One region of the Leptothoe sp. LEGE 181152 genome, then DNA from elsewhere that is predicted to be linked to it. Evidence: predicted binding sites of a transcription regulator. Region 1 holds the regulator's gene; each other region holds the start of a gene.
What was found. Region 1 encodes HrcA, which represses chaperone genes, less so after heat shock. Its sites were predicted from a motif close to TTAGCACTCNNNANTNNNGAGTGCTAA; they were not measured.
Positions count from the first base shown of each region.

Region 2: groL (chaperonin GroEL) is a predicted target of HrcA. The motif match lies at 3,995-4,021, and genes of this name have one in related genera.
Region 3: groES (co-chaperone GroES) is a predicted target of HrcA. The motif match lies at 3,220-3,246, and genes of this name have one in related genera.

Region 1 is NZ_JASATU010000014.1:146,035-152,790, reverse strand. Features, by position in the region: gene QGP82_RS07780 (protein kinase domain-containing protein) at 1-718, opposite strand, end outside; partial or broken gene QGP82_RS07775 (4-Cys prefix domain-containing protein) at 722-826, opposite strand; gene QGP82_RS07770 (LysR family transcriptional regulator) at 887-1,927, opposite strand; gene QGP82_RS07765 (hypothetical protein) at 2,230-2,967, shown strand; gene QGP82_RS07760 (2Fe-2S iron-sulfur cluster-binding protein) at 3,083-3,562, shown strand; gene hrcA (heat-inducible transcriptional repressor HrcA) at 3,804-4,892, shown strand; gene QGP82_RS07750 (rhomboid family intramembrane serine protease) at 4,850-5,464, opposite strand; gene QGP82_RS07745 (DUF4126 family protein) at 5,659-6,213, shown strand; gene hemH (ferrochelatase) at 6,275-6,756, opposite strand, start outside.
Region 2 is NZ_JASATU010000065.1:21,838-28,593, reverse strand. Features, by position in the region: gene QGP82_RS29300 (GTPase family protein) at 1-825, shown strand, start outside; gene QGP82_RS29295 (CPBP family intramembrane glutamic endopeptidase) at 866-1,711, opposite strand; gene QGP82_RS29290 (ATP adenylyltransferase family protein) at 1,884-2,771, shown strand; gene QGP82_RS29285 (Mo-dependent nitrogenase C-terminal domain-containing protein) at 2,845-3,159, opposite strand; gene groL (chaperonin GroEL) at 4,054-5,733, shown strand; gene QGP82_RS29275 (hypothetical protein) at 5,876-6,373, shown strand; gene QGP82_RS29270 (alpha/beta hydrolase family protein) at 6,577-6,756, opposite strand, start outside.
Region 3 is NZ_JASATU010000032.1:9,785-16,540, forward strand. Features, by position in the region: gene QGP82_RS17220 (hypothetical protein) at 1-272, opposite strand, end outside; gene groL (chaperonin GroEL) at 947-2,575, opposite strand; gene groES (co-chaperone GroES) at 2,781-3,092, opposite strand; gene QGP82_RS17235 (two-partner secretion domain-containing protein) at 3,481-4,914, shown strand; gene QGP82_RS17240 (hypothetical protein) at 5,342-6,214, shown strand; gene atpD (F0F1 ATP synthase subunit beta) at 6,400-6,756, shown strand, end outside.

The DNA.
Region 1 (6,756 bases):
TTTGCCAAAGCCACTCGCTGCTATAGCTATCAAATAGATCTGCTGTTTCTTGGCCAGTCAATAAAATAATGCAGGTAACGGCTAAGGAATAGAGATCGGACGCTGGAAAAACTTGTCCACCAGTAACCTGCTCGGGAGGTGCGTAGCCTGTGGTGTAGATGCCTGTTGAACGATTTGATGCAGCGGCTCCAGTGACCTGTTTGACTGCTCCGAAATCTAACAAATACAGCTGATTATCAACTGTTTTCATAATGTTAGAAGGTTTGATATCGCGATGAATAGCTCCGTTACTATGGACAAAATCCAGGACTTTTAAAATAGAGATGAGGATAGCTTTAACTGCCCTTTCGGGTAAGGTGCCGCGCCGATCGAGAATTTGGTCTAAGTCTTCACCATCAATAAATTCTTGGACCAGGTAAAAGTATTCTTCATCCTGACCCGATGATGGAGATTTCACCACGATGGGGAAATAGGCGTAGAGATCGGGAATTTGTGGATGTTGATTTCCTAGACGCTCTAGGACCTCAGCCTCACGGGCAAAGAGCTTCTGAGCAATCTTTAATTGTTGTTGGTTGAGTTGGGCTGATGGTTGAAATAGCTTGACAACGCAGGGACGTAAGGTGGGGGTGTCGCGATCGCACGCATAATAAGCTGACCCAAACCCCCCTTGACCTAAAAGTCGCTGTGGCAAATACCGTCCTCTTAAAATTAACGGCATGCCACAGCTCGTGCAAAAGAGCTGAGACGCTGTTTGAAGCGAATCCTTTAGGTTTGGATGGAAGTTAACTGGTCGAGAACAGCCGGGTCTAGTGCAGTGTAATTGCATGGAGCAGCAACGTGACGACGTATTCAAGTGGCAACGCCCAAGAATAAGCTTAACTAAAGCTTAATTGCTCTCTTCAACAGGTTTTTGGTCTACTTGCTTGCCGTTGGTATCTGCTTTAGCGGGTGCTGCCTGATTTCCCCCATTTTTCTTGCGATCAGAGCGCTGATCAAAGTCAATTTCCCGGTTTGTAAACTGAGGCAGAATCTCCTTGGTAAAAGCTCCAGCTGCCGTTGAGCGATAGCGATTGGGATTAAAAATCACCGATAGGGTGCGTTTGACTACGACCGAGTCAATTTTGGCTCGATGCAATACTCCCATCTGTAATTCTTTCTCAATGGCTGAGATTGAGACAAAGGCCACTCCCAGCCCAGACTGAACGGCGTTTTTAATGGCCTCAATGGAGTTCAGTTCCATTTCGGTTCTTAGCCGCCGGGTTTCAATGCCGCACCGGGTGAGTACCTGGTCGATTACCTTACGAATAGTAGATTGGGAATCGAGGGAAATAAATTTTAGTTTGTAGAGATCTTCTCGCTGAATCGCTTGACTACTGGCCAGTGGATGGAAGACAGGCATAATCAACGCCAGTTCGTCTTCAGCGTAGGGGATAATTTCCAGCGAATCCTGTAGTTCTGGAGGGACTTCACCCCCAATAATCGCCAGGTCAATCTGGCCATTGCCGACACTCCAAGAGGTGCGGCGAGTGGAATGCACATGAAGCTGTACCGCCACATCTGGATAGCGTTGACGAAACAGGCCAATCATCCTTGGTAGTAGATAGGTGCCTGTGGTTTGGCTGGCCCCCACAATCAGAGTGCCCCCCTGTAGTTTTTGCAAATCCTCAATGGCGCGACAGGTCTCTTGGCAAAGACTGAGGATGCGATCGCCATATTCCAGCAACAAATATCCCGCTTCAGTGAGCTGTGCTCTCCTACCACCACGGTCAAATAGAGGGACATCCAACTGACGCTCTAAATTTTGTACCTGCAGGCTAACGGCAGGCTGAGATACATACAGACTATCGGCAGCTCGCTTGAAACTACCCTCTGCCGCAATCGCCTTTAGAATGCGCAGTTGATCTAACGTAAACGGGAGGTCAGACATAACGGTTAGGGTGTTAACGCCGGTATTTCAAGCAAAATCCGTGGCACGATCAATAAGGGCCTCTACTAATAAGAGCACTTTAAAGTATCTAACAAATAGAGCTACCCTGTCGCTGCTTAACACACTTACTAGCACGTTAAAGTCCACAGGATACGTAGATCATTCATTCCTTATGAGGGGAGAATAACTCAAAACGTTAGCTAAAGTATTTTTTGTGAGGAAAACTTTTAAAGCTTGTCAATGAGTTTACCGATTTTATTGAACGTTTGTGGTCATATTCTATCTGCTCTAGTCTTGCTTATATGCAGTTCCAATTAATTCAAAATTTTCTAGACCTGCCCGGTATTATTGGTTTTAGTCTGGTGCCTTTAAATGACACCTCCAATCACGCTTATAGCGTTGGCTTTCCTCAAGGGAACGGGCCTGATAAAAATCCCCTACTGCTACAAGGAATTCAACAGATTATCAAGACAACGCCCACCTCGCTAGAATTTTGTGCATTTCAATTTGGGTCGTATCAGGTGGAGTTGCACAAGGTTGAGAGCGGAGCTGTCTTACTAGTTTTTAGTGAAGGCACACTCTCTAGCCAGTATTCGAAGTCGGTCAGTGAGCTAATGCAGTTCATTAAAGCTGACTATTTAGCGTTAGTTGAGAGCATACAGTCCATTCATGCCGACAATGTAACTCCTGCCACAACATTCTCTGCACAGCGGCAAACAGCTAGTGTTGATGATGTTGTAGCGGCGATGAATAGTCTTAGTCAGGTAACGAGTCGATATTTAGGCACGCAATTGGTGGCTAATCATTGGCGCACCTATCAATCCCAGGACATGGTCTGGCTGAAGAAATTTTGTATTTCCGTTGATGGCACGATCAGTGTGAAGGATGTAGATTCAAAACTTTCGCCGGAACAGCTCACAGAGATTCGTCTGTGGACTCAGCGATTTCATCAGCGATGTACCCGTATTATTCGAGATTACGACGTATTAGTGGAGCAGACACTACCTAAAGAGCACTGGCAGCTGCTGTTTGGTGGATAACTGTTGTGTTGCGGATATTAGTGACGGTAAACCAAACACTGAGTCAATTTTAAACACTTGCCAGTCACTATGTTTACGTGAATAGTGGAAAATTTTGCCCGATATTTAAACACCTATGGTAAAGACAGTTCGGTTAGAACCGATTGCCCAGGAGAGTGCCGTTGAAACTAACGGCAACCTGTTATCGGTCTTATTACATCAAGAGTTAACTGTATTAAAGGAATGTGGCGGACGAGGTATGTGTGCTACCTGCCACGTTTATGTCAATGAAGGCATGGATGAATTGACCCCCATCAGTCGACGGGAGCAACGTACCCTAGCAATTATTACTTCCTGTAGAGCCAATTCTCGTTTAGCCTGTCAAGCTCGGGTGAAGGGGAATGGTGTAGTGGTGGAGTTACCCCCTGGCATGTACGTCAACTCCATCAAGGACATTGAGTCTCTGATTGGTCGTCGAGCCGACCAAGACTTACTGCACCCTTTGACTGGTGCCGTGCTGGTAGAACAGGGCAAATTAATTACCCGGTCGATGTTACGCAAAATTGCAAATGGTGCCGATTTAAACCTGAACGAGTATTTCAACCACAGTACCTAGAATGTAGGTATCTGGTAGACGGCACTATGTAGGCAGGTCCCTGTATTGCTTAGATTATTTTGTAACGATATGTTTACGCCCATAGTCTTCAAGGTCTTTTTGAGAAAGACAATTTAATATCTTTATTAAAAGATTTAGTATCTTATTGAGCTTTCTAGGTAAACAGCACCCTTTAGTATGGGTTTAATTGAGGGCTCGGCCAGATAATACTTGATGTGGCTGCTTGTATTTTTAGATATTGATGGCTGTCGATAAATCTAGGGATCTTAATCTCCGTCAACAAAATGTGATGCGTGCCACTGTGCGCCACTATGTGTCGACAGCAGAGCCTGTGGGGTCCAAAGCCTTGCTGGATGCCTATGACTTAAATGTCAGTGCGGCCACAGTGCGAAATGTCATGGGGGCACTGGAGCGCTCTGGTTTTTTATATCAGCCCCACACATCAGCAGGGCGAGTGCCTTCTGACTCAGGATATCGGCTCTATGTGGATCAGCTGATTAAGCCTTCAAGGCCAACGGCTCTGCGGATCGATCAACTTTTGTCACAGCATCTAGATTGGCAGGGATGGAGCATTGAGGCCTTGTTGCAGGAAGCGGCTCACATTCTGGCTCACTTGAGTGGCTATGTGGCTTTAGTGACCATGCCTGTATTAGAAAAAATGGTGGTCAAGCACTTACAGCTAGTGCAAATATCGGCTGAGCAAGTGCTTTTAGTGGTGGTCTTAGATAGCTACGGTACTGAGTCTATGGTGGTTAGTTTGCCTAGAGGCACTACGGGGGCCGGGGGAACCCAAGACGAGGAAGTGCTGAATCGAGAGCTACAGATTTTATCCAATTTTTTAACCGCTCAGCTATGTGGCAGGCAGCTGTCTGAGATCTCTAGCTTAGATTGGGATGAAGTAGATACAGCCGAACATCATGTTGTAGCCCTTTGTCAGGCCATTGATGACCTGTCGCGCCGTAAGCGTCAGCCCCAAACCCATATTTTGGTAAAAGGTGTAGCGGATGTGTTGAGTCAGCCGGAGTTTGCAGAGCAAAGTCAGCTGAGAAACCTGGTGTCGTTGTTGGCAGATGGACGCGAGCAGCTATGGCCCTTGATCTACTCAGACGATAGCCCGCTGCTTAAGATTTGGATTGGAGAGGAAAATCCGCTGGAGCCAATGCAAAGCTGTGCTCTGATTTCAGCGACCTATAATCGGGACTCTCTGCCGTTGGGTAGTGTGGGGGTGATGGGACCCACTCGGATGCTGTATGAAAATACAATTGCAGCTGTTGAAGCCACATCTAGTTATCTATCAGAGATTATGTCAGGCTTAGACGTTAACCAGTAGGCGGCGACAATGCCACTGATAAAGCCAAAAAGGTGGCTTTCCCAGGAAATTCCAGGTTGTGTGGGTAAAACTCCCCAAAACATTGCGCCATAGGTAACTAGGATAAATAAGGATATTGCGATCGCACCCATCGTTCGTTCGTAATATCCTCGGGCTACTAAAAATCCTAAATAGCCAAAGATTAGGCCACTGGCCCCAATGTGGACGGTTGAACCTAGAGAAAAGAGACTGCCCAATAACCATGTGCTTGCTCCCCCCAGGATCGTAATCATCACTGTGGCTTTGATCCAGGTGTCGATAGAGCGCAGCATCACCCACCAGCTGAGGGTGAGCATGGGTACTGTATTCGCTAATAAATGATTAAATCCACCATGGAGAAATGGGGCAAAGAGAATTCCCCAGATCCCATCTATAGAACGGGGGCGAATACCGTATCGATCGAGATGCCCACCAAACACTAAAAAATCTATAATTTCAATACACCATAGGGTAATCAAAACGATACCCAATAGCTGAAATCGAGCTACGGTAGCAGATTTCAGTTCAGATAAGAGAGGACGATCGGATGACATGTTTTGAGATGGCATTAACTCAGGATGTGGGCAACCTATGCGGCACAGGCTTGGAATAACCACTAGTTCCTAGGTTAAGCCAACTACCGTAAAGTTGCCTTCGCTTCTCTTGCAAATTTGCATTTCTACCGCCCTACCTGCGTCACCACCCTCATCTCACGTTTGACTCCCTTCACTCCATTTACAGAAACGACGTGATCCTTCCAGAACTGCTAGCGGTGCTCTCGATTTCGGCAGCCACTGGCCTCAGACTGGCGTTACCATTACTGCTGATTGGCCTGTTTTCAGGCGAACAGTTATGGGCCGCTGTGCCAATTTTGGCCAACATTCCTCAGATGTTGGTGGTTGCCGTGTTGGTGATTTGGTCCCTGCTAGAATTGACGATTTCTAAAGATCGGGTCAGTCGTCGATTTTTGCAAAGTGCGGAGCTGTTTATCAGTCCGTTTGTTGGCACAATTGCTGGCGTTGCGATCGCACGCCTCGCTGATATCAATGACAGCCTCACCCTTGTCCTTTTAGCCGTGACAGGAGGCGTGCTTGCCTTGGTTATTCAAATGGTTCAAGTGGGCTGGCTATATCGTTTTAACAGCCCGCCCATGTGGATGATTTTTGTGGAAGATGCCCTTTGCATCTGCCTGGTATTCTTTGCCTTTGATGCACCGGAACAAGGTGGCCTAATTGCTTTATTTTTACTTTGGTTTGCTATCCGGAGTTCAGCTGTCTGGCGGCAATGGCAGAAAAAACGGTGATAAAAATGCCGGAGGGTGGGCATTGCCCACCCTCCGGCATTTTTGTATTGCTCTTGCAGAATTACATCAGTCCAGCAATGTGCAACGGCCCATGACCGCTTACCATTTCCAGCAGTAGTGCCAAGAAACCCACCATCGCTAGGCGACCATTCCAGACCTCGGCAAAGGGAGTTAACCCCCATGCAGACTTATCTTGAGGGTAAATACGTACCTGTTTCTGCAACTGCGCAGCGTCAGAAAATAGCTTACGGGGAGATTCCAACGCCTTTACCACCATGTTACCCATGTCTTCAATAAAGACAGGATAGGTATTCAGGGCAGGAACTCGGTGGAATCCTTTGATGCCAGATTCTTCAGCCAACTCGCGATATTCAATATCGATTTCCTGCAAAGTTTCAATGTGCTCAGATACAAAGCTAATGGGCACAACCACAAGGTCATCAATGCCTTTCTCTGCCAACTCTTCAATGGCATCTTCTGTGTAGGGCTGTAGCCACTCTACGGGGCCTACACGACTTTGATAAGCCAGTGTAAAGTCATTGG
Region 2 (6,756 bases), on a different contig from region 1:
CGGATCTTGCTGGTGACAGTTAAGGTCAATGACTTTGCAGTGGAGAGTCTGCACCAGATTTTGCGTGGTGTTAGAGCCCAGCATCCAACAATTCCAGTGGTTTTAGTTGTCACCTGTCTGCACGAGCTTTATCCTACCGGGGCTGAGCATTCGCCCTACCCACCTACACAAACATCAATTCAACGGGCCTTTGGTGAACTCAAACGCAGTTTTGACGGTCTCTTTGACAGTGCCATTATGGTTGACTTCACCCTTGAAGAAGACGGCTACACTCCTGTTTTTTATGGGCTGGATGCGCTACTCACTGTCCTATCTGACCAGCTGCCCGAAGCAGAGTCCAATGCTATCCATCAACTGCTAGATCAGGCTGATGACGCCACCACCCAACTAGGGGCGATCTATCGAGATGTGGCTCGACGTTACATTTCAGCTTTTTCCGTGATTGCGGCCACATTAGCTGCGGTGCCGCTACCCTTCGCCACGATGCCAGCGATTACGGCGCTGCAAGTTTCCATGATTGTTGCCCTGGGGCAACTTTATGGTCAACGCCTCAGCTTTTCCCAAGCAGGCGGTGTTGCTAGTACCATCGCTGGAGGTTTCTTGGCCCAAGCCATCGGGCGAGAATTGATTAAATTGATCCCCGGTTTCGGCAGCGTTGTTGCGGCTTCATGGGCAGCAGCTTATACCTGGGCGTTGGGTGAAGGTGCATGCATTTACTTTGGCGATCTGATGGGTGGGAAAAAGCCTGACCCTGAACGCATTCAAGCCGCCATGAAAGATGCCTTTAAATCGGCAAAGGAGAGATTTCGTAAAAACCCCATGTAGGGGCGTTGCATGGAACGCTCCTAAACAACGGATTCGTTTATTATCCAAAATAGGGTGGTTGTGTATTTTTATGGGGCCAACTATTAGAAATGAAGTGCCATAACGTAGGCGCAGCCAAACACAGGCCGATAAGGCCCACCCACCAAGTCTGCTGAAAATCACCAATATCAAATGTTTGGGGACCAGGTGATAGCAATTCCGGTGCAACCGAGACAACATTGTTGAGCGCATGGGCAATAATCGGCACCCACAAACTGCGGGTGCGAATATACAACAGCGCCATAATCACACCAAACATGGTGAGCCCCAAGGGGTTGTTGATGTGTAACATGCCAAACAGTAAAGATGACATGATAATCCCCACAGGCAAATTCCATCGCACAGCCCAGCGTTGTAATAACACACCCCGAAATACAAATTCTTCAGCGATGGGGGCAAAAACCAGAACAACAAACAGCATCAAGTAGCGATATAGACCAGGAGCCACTGTTTCAACATTTAGCAGCTGTTCCGTCAGTCGTTCTTCCACAAACCCAGGAGCAAATAGTGAGACGGGGTAAAACAGCAATAAAAAGCTACTGAAAGAGAAAATCAGCATACTGGAAATTAACAATATGCCATAGGCCCACGGGAAACGCGGCGGCGGCCCAAATAAACGAGTTAGCTGCAAACCAGCTCGCTGCCCGGTGGTGATAAGAACGACACACACCAATCCAAAAATAATTATGAACTGGACAGGTATCCACAGTTTGTCATTTAGGGGCCAGGGCAGCAGCCGTTGATAATCAAGGATGCCATAGATAATTTCTACCAGCAGGTTGCTCACAATAAAAGCAACTAACACATGGGTACGGAATTTGAGTACTTCGAAGGGGTTCCTACCCATGCGAACACCTTAATAATTAGAGTGCATTTAATTTCAAAACAGATGACCCACTCGGGCATTACGGATCTATGCCGTGCATCAGAAACGATATGACGCGTCGGGATGTAACAACATATTTGTACCAGAGCTATGTTAAAACTGCATAGCAGTAGCGGTTTATCAGGATAGATATATGTGCGATCGCACAGACTCACACCCTCGCAAACCCTGGCAGTCCCATACCCTATGGTCCAAACTCCAAGCCCAAACCGAGCATGGCTTAACTACTGAAGCCCTAAAACCCATCGACACCGAGTATGAACTTGTTACCGATGGGTGTGTGGAGTTTATTATAAGAATTTTAACCAACCTAAACCGCAAAGCTCAGGCCCGTAAGGTTCAGGCCAAGAAAAAGACCAATCCGTTTTTACCCTACGACCCCAACCTTTATGTCACAGACATCTCCGACACCCATGTCTGTCTGCTAAACAAGTTTAATGTCGTTGACCATCATTTTCTGATCGTCACCCGTAGCTTTGAGTCTCAGCTCGACTGGCTTAACCTGGCTGATTTTGAAGCCCTTTGCCGCTGTATAGAAGAAGTCGCTGGCTTATTTTTCTACAATGGTGGATCCGCTGCTGGAGCCAGTCAACCCCATAAACACCTTCAGCTTATCCCCCAACAGTCCATGGATTTGCCCATTGAAGCAGCCATCCGCGTCACCAATTTTATTGATGGCATCGGTCAGTCGCCTCAGCTGCCCTATGCCCACCGCATCGTTCAACTCAGTCCTGATGACGGACCGCAGCAATGGCTTCAGCATTATCGACGACTATTACATAGCCTGGCACTAGATGATCCCACCGGACAATGGCAAGGGTCCCAGCGAGATGCCTATAACCTACTGGGCACACGCAACTGGTTAATGGCCGTGCCACGACGTCAGGATGACTATCTGGGCATCTCGGTCAACTCCCTCGGTTTTGCCGGTTCGTTATTGGTCAAAAACCAAGAGCAAATGGACAAACTTAAAGAAATCGGACCGATGACCTTATTAAAGGAAGTCGGCAAGGCAATTTAACTATGTAGGGACGCTCCATGGAACGTCCCTACCATAATGGGAATGTCCCTACACGAGTGGATACAACCCACATCTAAATTAGAGCGGAAATATCTTCGCCGCATTCATCGGCCAAGAAACATAGGGCCCGGAAGCGTAAACCCACTACCTCGTCATATAAAGGGTTAAGCTTACACATCGGAGGGATGTGAGCGATTGTGCGGCCAAACAGGACAATATCACGTTCAAATGGACATTGAGCAGGAACGACGCGAGCAATCCAACGTGCTTGCTCAGGGTCTTTAACATTTAAAGAATCGATCCAGAATCGAAGAGGCTGCAACGGCTTGAACTGGAACTTGATGCCATGGAGAACGTGGTTCTTCAGAAATGCAGTGGCAGAAGACATGAGTTAGAAAGAAAGACTTAATTTTTCAGGAGAACAGATTGTTAGAAGCGCTGACTGTTTAGATAGAAGATTTATAAGGAGTTTAGTTATTAGAAACGCTAACTGTTCAGACAATGGAGTTATAAGGACTTGAGGAGTTGTGTGTTAATTCCCTCTAAGGTAAGCAATTAACGTTGTGCCTAGGTAAAGCGAATAATAACCCTGACGAAAGTTTTCTAAAGGTCTAATAAAGAACGGAAACTATAAAAACAATGTAATTTGAACTGGATTTCAGCCCAAAATAAATGCTAGAAGATGGATCCCAATTTGTGTGTTACGAACGAGACATTTTCTAGAATCTGATGCAAGATACGCATCTGACCTTTACCTTTCCGGATACTCGTAGCCCCTCAGAAAAACTTTGCAAATTTAGTCAAGGCCGTTGGTAGAAAACTAGGGAACGGAATAACACTAAAGTCATCTTGCCCAGATTCCCAAAGTTATTACCTACGAGATTGACGTAACAATAATTACCTCTCTCGGTAAATATATTAGTCAGTATTCAGCGGCATTAGGCAGTTCCCATCAGATTACCGTTGGGTAAAGCACTTAAGACATTGGGCAAGAAATTTGTCAAACCTGATACTCTACGCTGACCATCTTCTAGAGAATTGAATAAACTCAACAAAAGTTGATACGCCAGGTATGGCCACACTGCACAGCTACAGGGAGCATCTGAATTGCGGCATCTGAATTGCGGCATCTGATGGATACTGCGCAGGCAGACCAAGCATGGGGCGGTTCTAAGGATCGGTTATCGCGAATTAAGCAACACCATGTCGTGATATACGCTTAGTTAGCACTCTGACTCAGAGAGTGCTAAGGTCTTTCATTGCAGAGCTAAACGAGCTGACTATGGCGAAACTGGTAGTATTTGATGAAAAGTCCCGCCAGGCTTTAGAACAAGGCGTTAACGCCCTGGCCGATGCGGTCAAAATTACCCTTGGTCCTAAGGGTCGTAACGTTGTTCTTGAAAAGAAATTCGGCGCACCTCAGATTGTCAATGACGGCATCACCATTGCTAAGGAAATTGAGCTGTCTGATCCCTATGAAAACACCGGGGCACGGTTAATCCAAGAAGTAGCTTCTAAAACTAAGGACTTAGCTGGTGACGGTACCACCACAGCCACTGTGTTGGCTCAGGCAATTATCCGTGAAGGCCTCAAGAACGTAGCGGCTGGTGCGAACCCCGTGAGCCTACGTCGCGGTATTGAAAAAGCCGTTGCCAAATTGGTTGATGAGATTGCAGCGGTCGCTAAGCCTGTAGAAGGTAAGGAGATCGCCCAGGTAGCTACGGTATCCGCTGGTAGTGATGAAGCCATCGGCAGCATGATTGCCGAGGCTATGAATAAAGTTACTAAGGACGGTGTCATTACCGTTGAAGAATCTAAGTCCCTCAATACCGAACTCGATGTGGTTGAAGGGATGCAGATTGACCGGGGTTATATTTCCCCTTACTTCGTCACCGATCAAGAGCGAATGATCGCTGATCTTGAAGGTGCACTGGTTCTGATCACCGATAAGAAGATCAGTTCTATGCAGGACCTGGTAGGCGTCCTAGAAAACATCGCCCGTGCTGGCAAGCCCCTCGTCATCGTTGCTGAAGATGTAGACGGCGAAGCGCTGGCAACATTGGTTGTCAACAAGGCTCGTGGCGTCTTGAATGTCGCTGCGGTTAAGGCTCCTGGTTTTGGCGATCGCCGTAAGGCTATGCTGCAGGATATTGCTGTACTGACAGGTGGTCAGGTCATTTCTGAAGACATTGGTCTCAGCCTGGAAATGGCGACGGTCGAAATGCTAGGTACTGCCGATAAGATCACCATTACCAAGGACACCACTACTATTGTGTCTGAGAGTGGCAATAAGGCAGATATCGACGAGCGCATCGGTCAGATTCGTAGAGAGTTGAACGAAACTGACTCTGATTATGACAAGGAAAAGCTATCTGAGCGTTTGGCTAAGCTAGCGGGTGGTGTGGCCGTAATCAAGGTTGGTGCTGCCACTGAAACTGAACTGAAAGACCGCAAGCTACGCATTGAAGATGCCCTAAGCGCAACTAAAGCAGCTGTGGACGAGGGTATCGTTCCTGGTGGTGGTATTACGCTATTGCACCTGGCGCAAAAGCTTGACGACCTTAAAGCTAGCCTCAGCCCTGAAGAGCAGACTGGTGTCGACATCGTTATGCGGGCTGTAGAAGCTCCTCTGCGTCAGATTGCTGACAATGCTGGTGATGAAGGTAGCGTAGTTGTCGAGAAGGCACGTTCACTTCCTTTTAATGAAGGTTACAACGCCCTAACCGGTGCCTACGAAGACCTGATGGCTAGCGGTATTGTTGATCCCGCTAAGGTTGTACGTTCTGCGTTGCAGGATGCTGCGTCTATCGCTGGCATGGTCTTAACGACCGAAGCACTTGTGGTTGAGAAGCCTGAACCTGAAGCTGCTGCACCTGGTGGTGACATGGGCGGCATGGGCGGCATGGGCGGCATGGGTGGCATGGGTGGCATGGGCGGCATGGGCATGCCCGGCATGATGTAACATCCATCCTGTCTTTTTAAGGCCATATTTTGTAGGGGCGTTCCATGGAACGCCCCTACGTTTTTTATGATTGATTGGCGCAGGGATATTAATCGGCTATATTCTAAATAGTACATATTTACTTAGCGATTGGAAAAAGCCAGTGACTCAAGTGTCTGACCCAGCCAAGCTCCATGAGGTGGAACTCAGCCAGCGGATTTTAGAGATGGCAAGGGCAGGTGTGTATCGCGAGTCGCTGTTTGATACGTTTAATGGGGTGGCGAGCAAGCGTCAGGTGCGGGCTGCGATCGCAACCGCCAAACAGTTCGGCCTCCGTTCCAACCCAGCGCTCCGGGATACTGACCTGGGTACTTACTACCACATTGATTCCAAGCAATACGACAGCTTTCAAACGCTACTAGAATCAGCAATTTCGCCTGTATCCACCGATGATGTGGCCACTCGTCTGCGCAAACTAACGGAAGCTGTGCAGATTTTGGTGCGGGTATCGGGTGGCGTTGCGATCGCTCTTCTAATTAGCGGTAGTCTCTGTGTGCTGAATGGCAAGCTGACGCTAGCCGCAACTATCTGGAGCGCATCTCTGGCCGTAAGCCTGGTTTGGATGCTGCAAAAATTATTGGTTGGGTCATTGTTGGATTAAGGTTTTGCCCTCGGTATACCAATAAAAAATTAGATACCCCGCAGGGGCAATCCCTTGTGGTTGCCCCAATTCCTACGGACAACATATTTCTTTCGGGTGGTACAAAATTCTGGCAAATAGCGAGCAATATCGCGGGGTAAGCACGAGGCATTACCCCTACGGTGTTTCCATATATTGGAGATGTCAGGTGACCAACAAGGGGGTTAGGGTTCACCACCTTTTACATGGTCATCTAACCAAGACACCATTTCCCACAACACGTGGCCAACGGCTTCGCGCGAGCGATATACATGGCCCTCTGCCGGTAATGACACATAGCGCACCGTACCACCGAGGCCTTTCATCGCCTCGTAGAGACGCTCAGACTGAATCGGATAGGTACC
Region 3 (6,756 bases), on a different contig from region 1:
GCCGATTGCCTAGCACAGTAAAGTCGCTCACTGTCAGCACTAAATACAGATATTCGATCACAGTTGGGCAAAGGGGGTAAACGAGTAATCAAGGCGACCGCCCATAGACCTAGAGCACTCGATGCTACCAGCAACATCAACCACACACTTGACCAGAACCAAGCCTGTCGCCCTCTCGATTTACTTCTACCCTCAAGACTTACCAAGTCTTTCCCCGTAGAGTCTGCGGGCGATGAATTAAATTGTTGTGGATCAGTAGGCGTAGCAGTCATTAGCAACAGCGTCCCAGACAGTGCAGGCCATTAACGGATAGGTCTCCCCCGAAAAAATCGGGAAAAAATCAATGGGAAGGAACAATATCCACACTGGGTCTGACTGTTCTAACGCGAGCCGTCAGGGATGTAAATATCGCTTTTGGCTTAACTGGCTAAAGCCACCCTTTAAAAATTCATATGGATTAGCCCATCTTCAGGCTACTTACTCCTACAAAACATTGACTGGGTTAGCAAAGCTATCCAGCGACTAAACCAAAATTTTGCTGTCATTGTAGAGGCAATTGACTAAATTACACAGGTTTTCGGAAAAACCTTTGCTTACAATAATTTAAGTGCTCCTTCAAAATGAGTTTGCCCCCCTAAATCACCTCCAAACCATTGACTGATTGATATCCTTCAATGAGTAGCTGCATTAGTTCAGGTATGTTCCTTTAAGTGGTAAGCGGTGACAGCTCAGCCATGACTCAGACCACAACGCAGACCCAAAAATCAGTCTCTGCAATCTGCACCATCCCAGACTCCTGATGCCATGGTAGTTATAGCCTCGTAGAGCGATATCGGTGCATGCCCTCAATCACCAACGACAAAAGCGGCAGGTGAGAAACACCAACCGCTTTTAGTTCACAGTTATCGACACTCAAAAGCATCGACTAATGGATTGTAGGAGCAGCTTAGTAGTCGAAGTCACCCATACCGGCACCAGCACCAGCAGCTTCCTTAGGCTCAGGCTTATCAACAACGATGCACTCAGTCGTCAATACCATCGCAGCAATAGACGCAGCATTCTGAGTCGCAGAGCGAGTTACCTTAGCAGGGTCAACAACACCAGCCTGCAACATATCCACGTATTCGTTAGTTGCTGCGTTGAAGCCGATGTTAAAGTCCTTCTCCTTGACGTGCTCAGCGACAACAGCACCGTTCTGACCAGCGTTCTCGGCAATGCGCTTGAGGGGAGAAGTCAAAGCACGGGTGACAATCAAAGCACCAGTCAGCTCTTCGCCAGTGAGATTAGCATTAGACCACTCTTCTAGACCAGGAGCCAGGTGGGCCAAAGTAGTACCACCGCCAGGAACAATACCTTCTTCAACGGCAGCCTTGGTTGCGTTGATGGCGTCTTCTAGACGCAGCTTACGGTCCTTCATCTCAGTTTCAGTCGCTGCACCAACTTTGATGACAGCAACACCACCGGAGAGCTTAGCCAGACGCTCCTGTAGCTTCTCCTTGTCGTAGCTGGAATCAGACTCTTCGATTTGACGACGAATCTGCTCGCAGCGTGCCTTCACATCGGCTTCGTTGCCTTCGGCTACCAGGGTGGTGTTGTCCTTAGTAATGGTGATGCGACGGGAGGTACCCAGCATGTCGATGCTGACGCCGTCGAGCTTAAGACCCGCATCTTCAGTGATGACTTGACCACCAGTTAGAACAGCAATGTCCTCAAGCATGGCCTTACGGCGATCGCCAAAGCCAGGCGCTTTAACAGCAGCTACGTTAAGCACACCGCGCAGACGGTTAACCACAAGGGTCGCCAGGGCTTCTTTCTCGATATCTTCAGCGATAATTAGTAACGGTTTGCCGGAGCGGGCAACCTGCTCAAGCACGGGAACTAGATCCTGTACCAGGGCAATTTTTTTGTCAGTGAGCAGCAAGTAGGGGTCATCTAGAACCGCTTCCATGCGCTCAGTATCGGTGGCGAAGTAAGGGGAGATATAGCCCTTATCAAAACGCATACCTTCAGTGATCTCCAGCTCAGTCGTCATAGACTTGCCTTCTTCCAAGGAGATGACGCCTTCGCGGCCAACTTTCTCCATGGCTTCAGCAATCATTTTGCCGACTTCTTCATCGTTACCAGCGGAGATAGTACCTACCTGGGCAATGGAAGTAGAGTCACCAACGGGCTGGGCTTTCTCGGCAATCCGCTCTACGAGGTAAGCAGTTGCTTTCTCGACACCGCGCTTGAGTGCGATCGCATTTGCACCAGCCGCCACGTTACGCAAACCTTCCTTAACAATGGCGTGAGCCAATACGGTTGCAGTGGTAGTTCCGTCACCAGCCGCATCGTTAGTCTTAGAAGCTGCCTGACGAATCAGAGCAACACCTGTATTTTCAATGTTGTCCTCTAGTTCAATTTCCTTAGCGATGGTGACACCATCGTTAACGATTTGAGGAGAGCCAAATTTCTTTTCAAGAACGACGTTACGTCCCTTGGGGCCAAGGGTAACAGCAACGGCCTCAGCCAAAGTATCCATGCCTTTTTCCAAGGCACGACGAGCATTCTCGTTATATATGATGCGCTTAGCCATGAATCAACCTATGTTTCAGAACGTTTGAGAGGGATCTGGGGTGGGTACAAGAAGCAAGCTTCTTTGAGTTTGCATTTTTGAGTTTTGGGCTCTTAGTTAAGGCTTTTAGGCTTTATGTCACCCACCAAAAAGTCAACTACCTCTGACTTTTTGGAATACCTTTAATTCAAAATTCAAAACTTAAAACTCATAACTGAGCTGGTGCTTAGCCAACGACTGCAAGGATATCCTTCTCAGAAAGCAATACGTAGTCTTCACCACCCAGCTTGATATCAGTGCCTGCATACTTGGAATAGAGGACCTTGTTACCAACCTCTACATCGGGAGCTTGACGGCTGCCGTCATCGCCACGCTTACCAGGACCCACTGCAGTAATTTCGCCAACCTGGGGCTTTTCCTTAGCGGTATCAGGTAGCAAAATGCCGCCAGCTGTCTTCTCTTCAGATGCGCTGACCTTGATCAGAACGCGATCACCTAGGGGAGTGACACTTGAAACACTCAAAGAAATGGCTGCCATAGTTTTCTCCGAACTTTGATAGATCAATCATTCGGCAATTGCACCAAGGCGATATCAGTTCGCCTGAGCAGTCCCTTTTTCCAACTGAAGGATCTGATAGGGAAAGGAGCCGCAACCTGAACACGGTTTAGCACTCTCTATTGCCGAGTGCTAATTTATCGCTTGAAGAGAAGCGATCGCAACAGATAGAGGGGTACGGGTTCCCGAACTTAGTGATTCCTCAAAACTCCTAGCAAACTTTATGGTTTCAACACAGTGATCTTCACAGCTGCTTCAGGTTGTATTAAAAATTCCTCGTATTATTTAAATGAATGGGTGCCATCTGTAGTTCTTGATACATTTTCACCTAGTGCATATGCTGACACGTTGTCTAGCAATTGCTAGTCCCATGAATTTCAAATTTTCCCTGCTCTTAAATGCCCTGCCACTATGGATAATCGGTCTACAGGGAGTAGCTTCTGCACAGGTCTCACCATCATCAGAAGCATCCGTTACAGCACCAACCCATATCCAACCAGCAACGTCCGACACAAGCGTTGTTAGGCAGTCTAATCATCAGCTCAATATTTTAGGTGGGCAGTCTTCAGGCGGGGTTGAGCCTAATTTAGTTCATCAGTTTCACCAGTTTGATGTAGGTTCTGACAATGCCGCCAACTTCATCGTTGCCCCAGATGTTGCCAACGTCATCAGCCTGATCAACAGCACTCAGCCTTCAGCTATCGATGGCTTACTCCAAATCACTAGCGATGATCCAAACCTGCCAAGCAACGCCAATCTTTTTCTAGTCAACCCGGCGGGCATTATTTTTGGGCAAGATGTCACCCTGAACCTGCCTGCAAATCTGACTGCTACCACAAGTTCCGGTCTTTTATTTAACGATAGATATCTCCTATCTGTAGATGGATCCATTAGTGAAATAGCTCTCTCAGACCACCAATCTGAGCACCATTCAGGAACACCCAGCATTAGGAATCTCGTTGGTAACCCTAATGGCTATCTACTATTCACAGGATCAACCAGTTCAGAAATATCAGCCCCATTCTCCACCGCACTGCCTACAGGTAGCATCGAAAACCAAGGCACCCTTCAAGTCCCTCCCCAAGCATCCATCACCTTAATTGGCCAATACATTCAAAATGACGGCAATTTGACTGCCCCCGGTGGCAATGTCAATCTAGTCGCGGCCTCTGGAGACAACCTTCTGAGACTCACCCAACCAGGTAATATTCTCGGCCTGGAGGTAATTCCGGCCGACACTCTCCAAACCATCGCTTCTACTGAAGCACAGTCCGCCATAACCCTATTACCAGCAGCGAATCTAGCGGAAATGCTGACCGGTGGTGAAGATAATAATGCAACTCAACTCGCAATCACTGCTGACGGTGCTTTTGTCTTAAACAACACCCCACCCCTAACACCAACCGCAGGCACAGTTTTAATTCGCGGCACTGTGGATATTTCCGACAGCGCCATACCTGCCCCCAATAGACTCCCAGGTCAGGTCAATATCCTTGGAGATCAGATCAACCTCATTGGAGGCAGCATCTATGCCAATGCCGTCGACCAAGCAGGCACCATCTCTATCGGTGGCATGCCCGTTGTAGATACCTTCAGTGCTACCTATGTCTTAATTGACCGTAGCTCTGAGCTTTCTGTCGACTCATCAGAGGCCAACGGGGGTGTTATTAACGTATGGGCTAGTGACACTGTTCGTTTCTATGGTGAAGCAACCGCAGATGGGGCCTCATCAGATTTAGATGGTGACATATCAATTAATGCAGGCAACTCACTGGATGTGCGTCGACCAGCCGTCAGCCGATAAACACATTGCTACAGCAGCCCGACCCACTCAATCAGTTCAGCAATTGAATACACCACATAGCGGTGTCGTTAGTTTAACGACCCGCTTTTTTTAGCAAGCAGATCCGTCAAAAACAGACTCCATCAAGCATGCATCATATCCGTAATACCACCTGAATTCAACCAAGATTGATGTGTATTTTTCATAAAGCTTACGTACTTTCAAGGAGCTTCTCAAGAAAAAGTGTCACTCTGGAAAAACCCCTAAAAATAAAGTTTCAAGAGACTATACCCCCCTCAACAAAATCTCTTCGAAACATCAATGGTGCGCCATAGAATCAGTATTTTTTGATACTCGGCAACCAAAAGTATCGTATTGCCCAAATCCTGAAACTTTACCCATGCGAATACCTTTTACTTTTGCTCCACAAGTTGGTGCAGCAAGCCTTTTGAGTATCGGATTATTAGCACTTGGTGGTGACGCCTCTGAAGCCGCTTGCCTACCGGGACGTTGTAGTCAAAATGGCCTCATATTTAGCGAAGCATCAGCCAACTTTAGAATCACGAATGTGACCGGCAGAGGTACCCATAACAACCCATTTGTGGTCTACCAAGATGTATGGGGCCTAGACATCTCTTTGGCCGTCAGCAATTTACCCAATGCTCCACAGCATTCAGTTTTTAATCGGCCAGGCTTTGCAATTAGTATTGTGTCGCGCAACCTGACAGGGGCATTCTGGCGGTTTTATGACCATGAATTGCAAGAGACGGCAGGGTACGCCAGTGGCGAAAACGATGGCCTATCCTTTGCCCAAGCTATAGGTCCTGTTCGTCCTTACACATCTAGTCACTATCAAAGAGCTGACGAAATTACGGATGTACGCGACTTTATTAACTTCTATCGGGGGAATGGAGTAAACCCAGGCGAAACGGTCCGCTTTAACTACTTCATTACCGATACGATTCCCAATCAGCGGTTCTATATCAGACAGCGTCCCGACTACCGGACCAACGCCACACAGACACCCGTCATTTCACCACAACGCCCTAAGACTCAGCCAACCAACCCCAGACCTATCAAAGCTCCCCAACCCATTCTGAAAAGACCTCAGCCAGTTACGCCAGCACCGGTTATACCAGCACCGGTTACACCAGCGCCAGCTGTGCCACCTCAACCTGGTGTTTCACCACCCAAGGTTCTCGCCCCCCAAGCCCAACCTGTGACCTTACCTCAAGCAGTTCCTGAACCATCAACGGTCATTATGGGTGTGTTAGCTCTGCTATTTAGTAAATCAATAGACCAGCGTAAGTCACCAAATTAACCAAACCTATTGTCTTGGAGCAGCACAAATACAATCTTGGTGAAAACGCAAAAGAACCCCGACTATAGCAAATACCAGTGCCATGGGTGATACATCTAGTGATAATCTTTTACATGGCACTTTGAAAGTAAAAATAAAATTAAAAGTCGCCGCAGTAGCTAATACCCTTAGGATAAGGCGCAAGCATGGTCACCACTGCAGAGAAAACAAATACTGGCTATATCACTCAGATTATTGGCCCTGTTGTAGACGTTAAGTTCCCCGCTGGCGAGCTGCCCAGCATTTATAACGCCCTCAAGATTGAAGGCACTAACCCCGCTGGTCAGGCTGTTTCTGTTACTTGTGAGGTACAGCAGCTACTAGGAGACAGCCAGGTAAGAGCCGTAGCGATGCGTTCTACCGACGGATTGGTACGGGGAATGGAGGTCACTGACTTGGGTGCACCTATCAACGTACCTGTTGGCCCTCCCACGTTGGGTCGCATCTTTAACGTTCTTGGTGAGCCCGTGGATGAGAAGGGTGATGTGGATATGTCCACCACA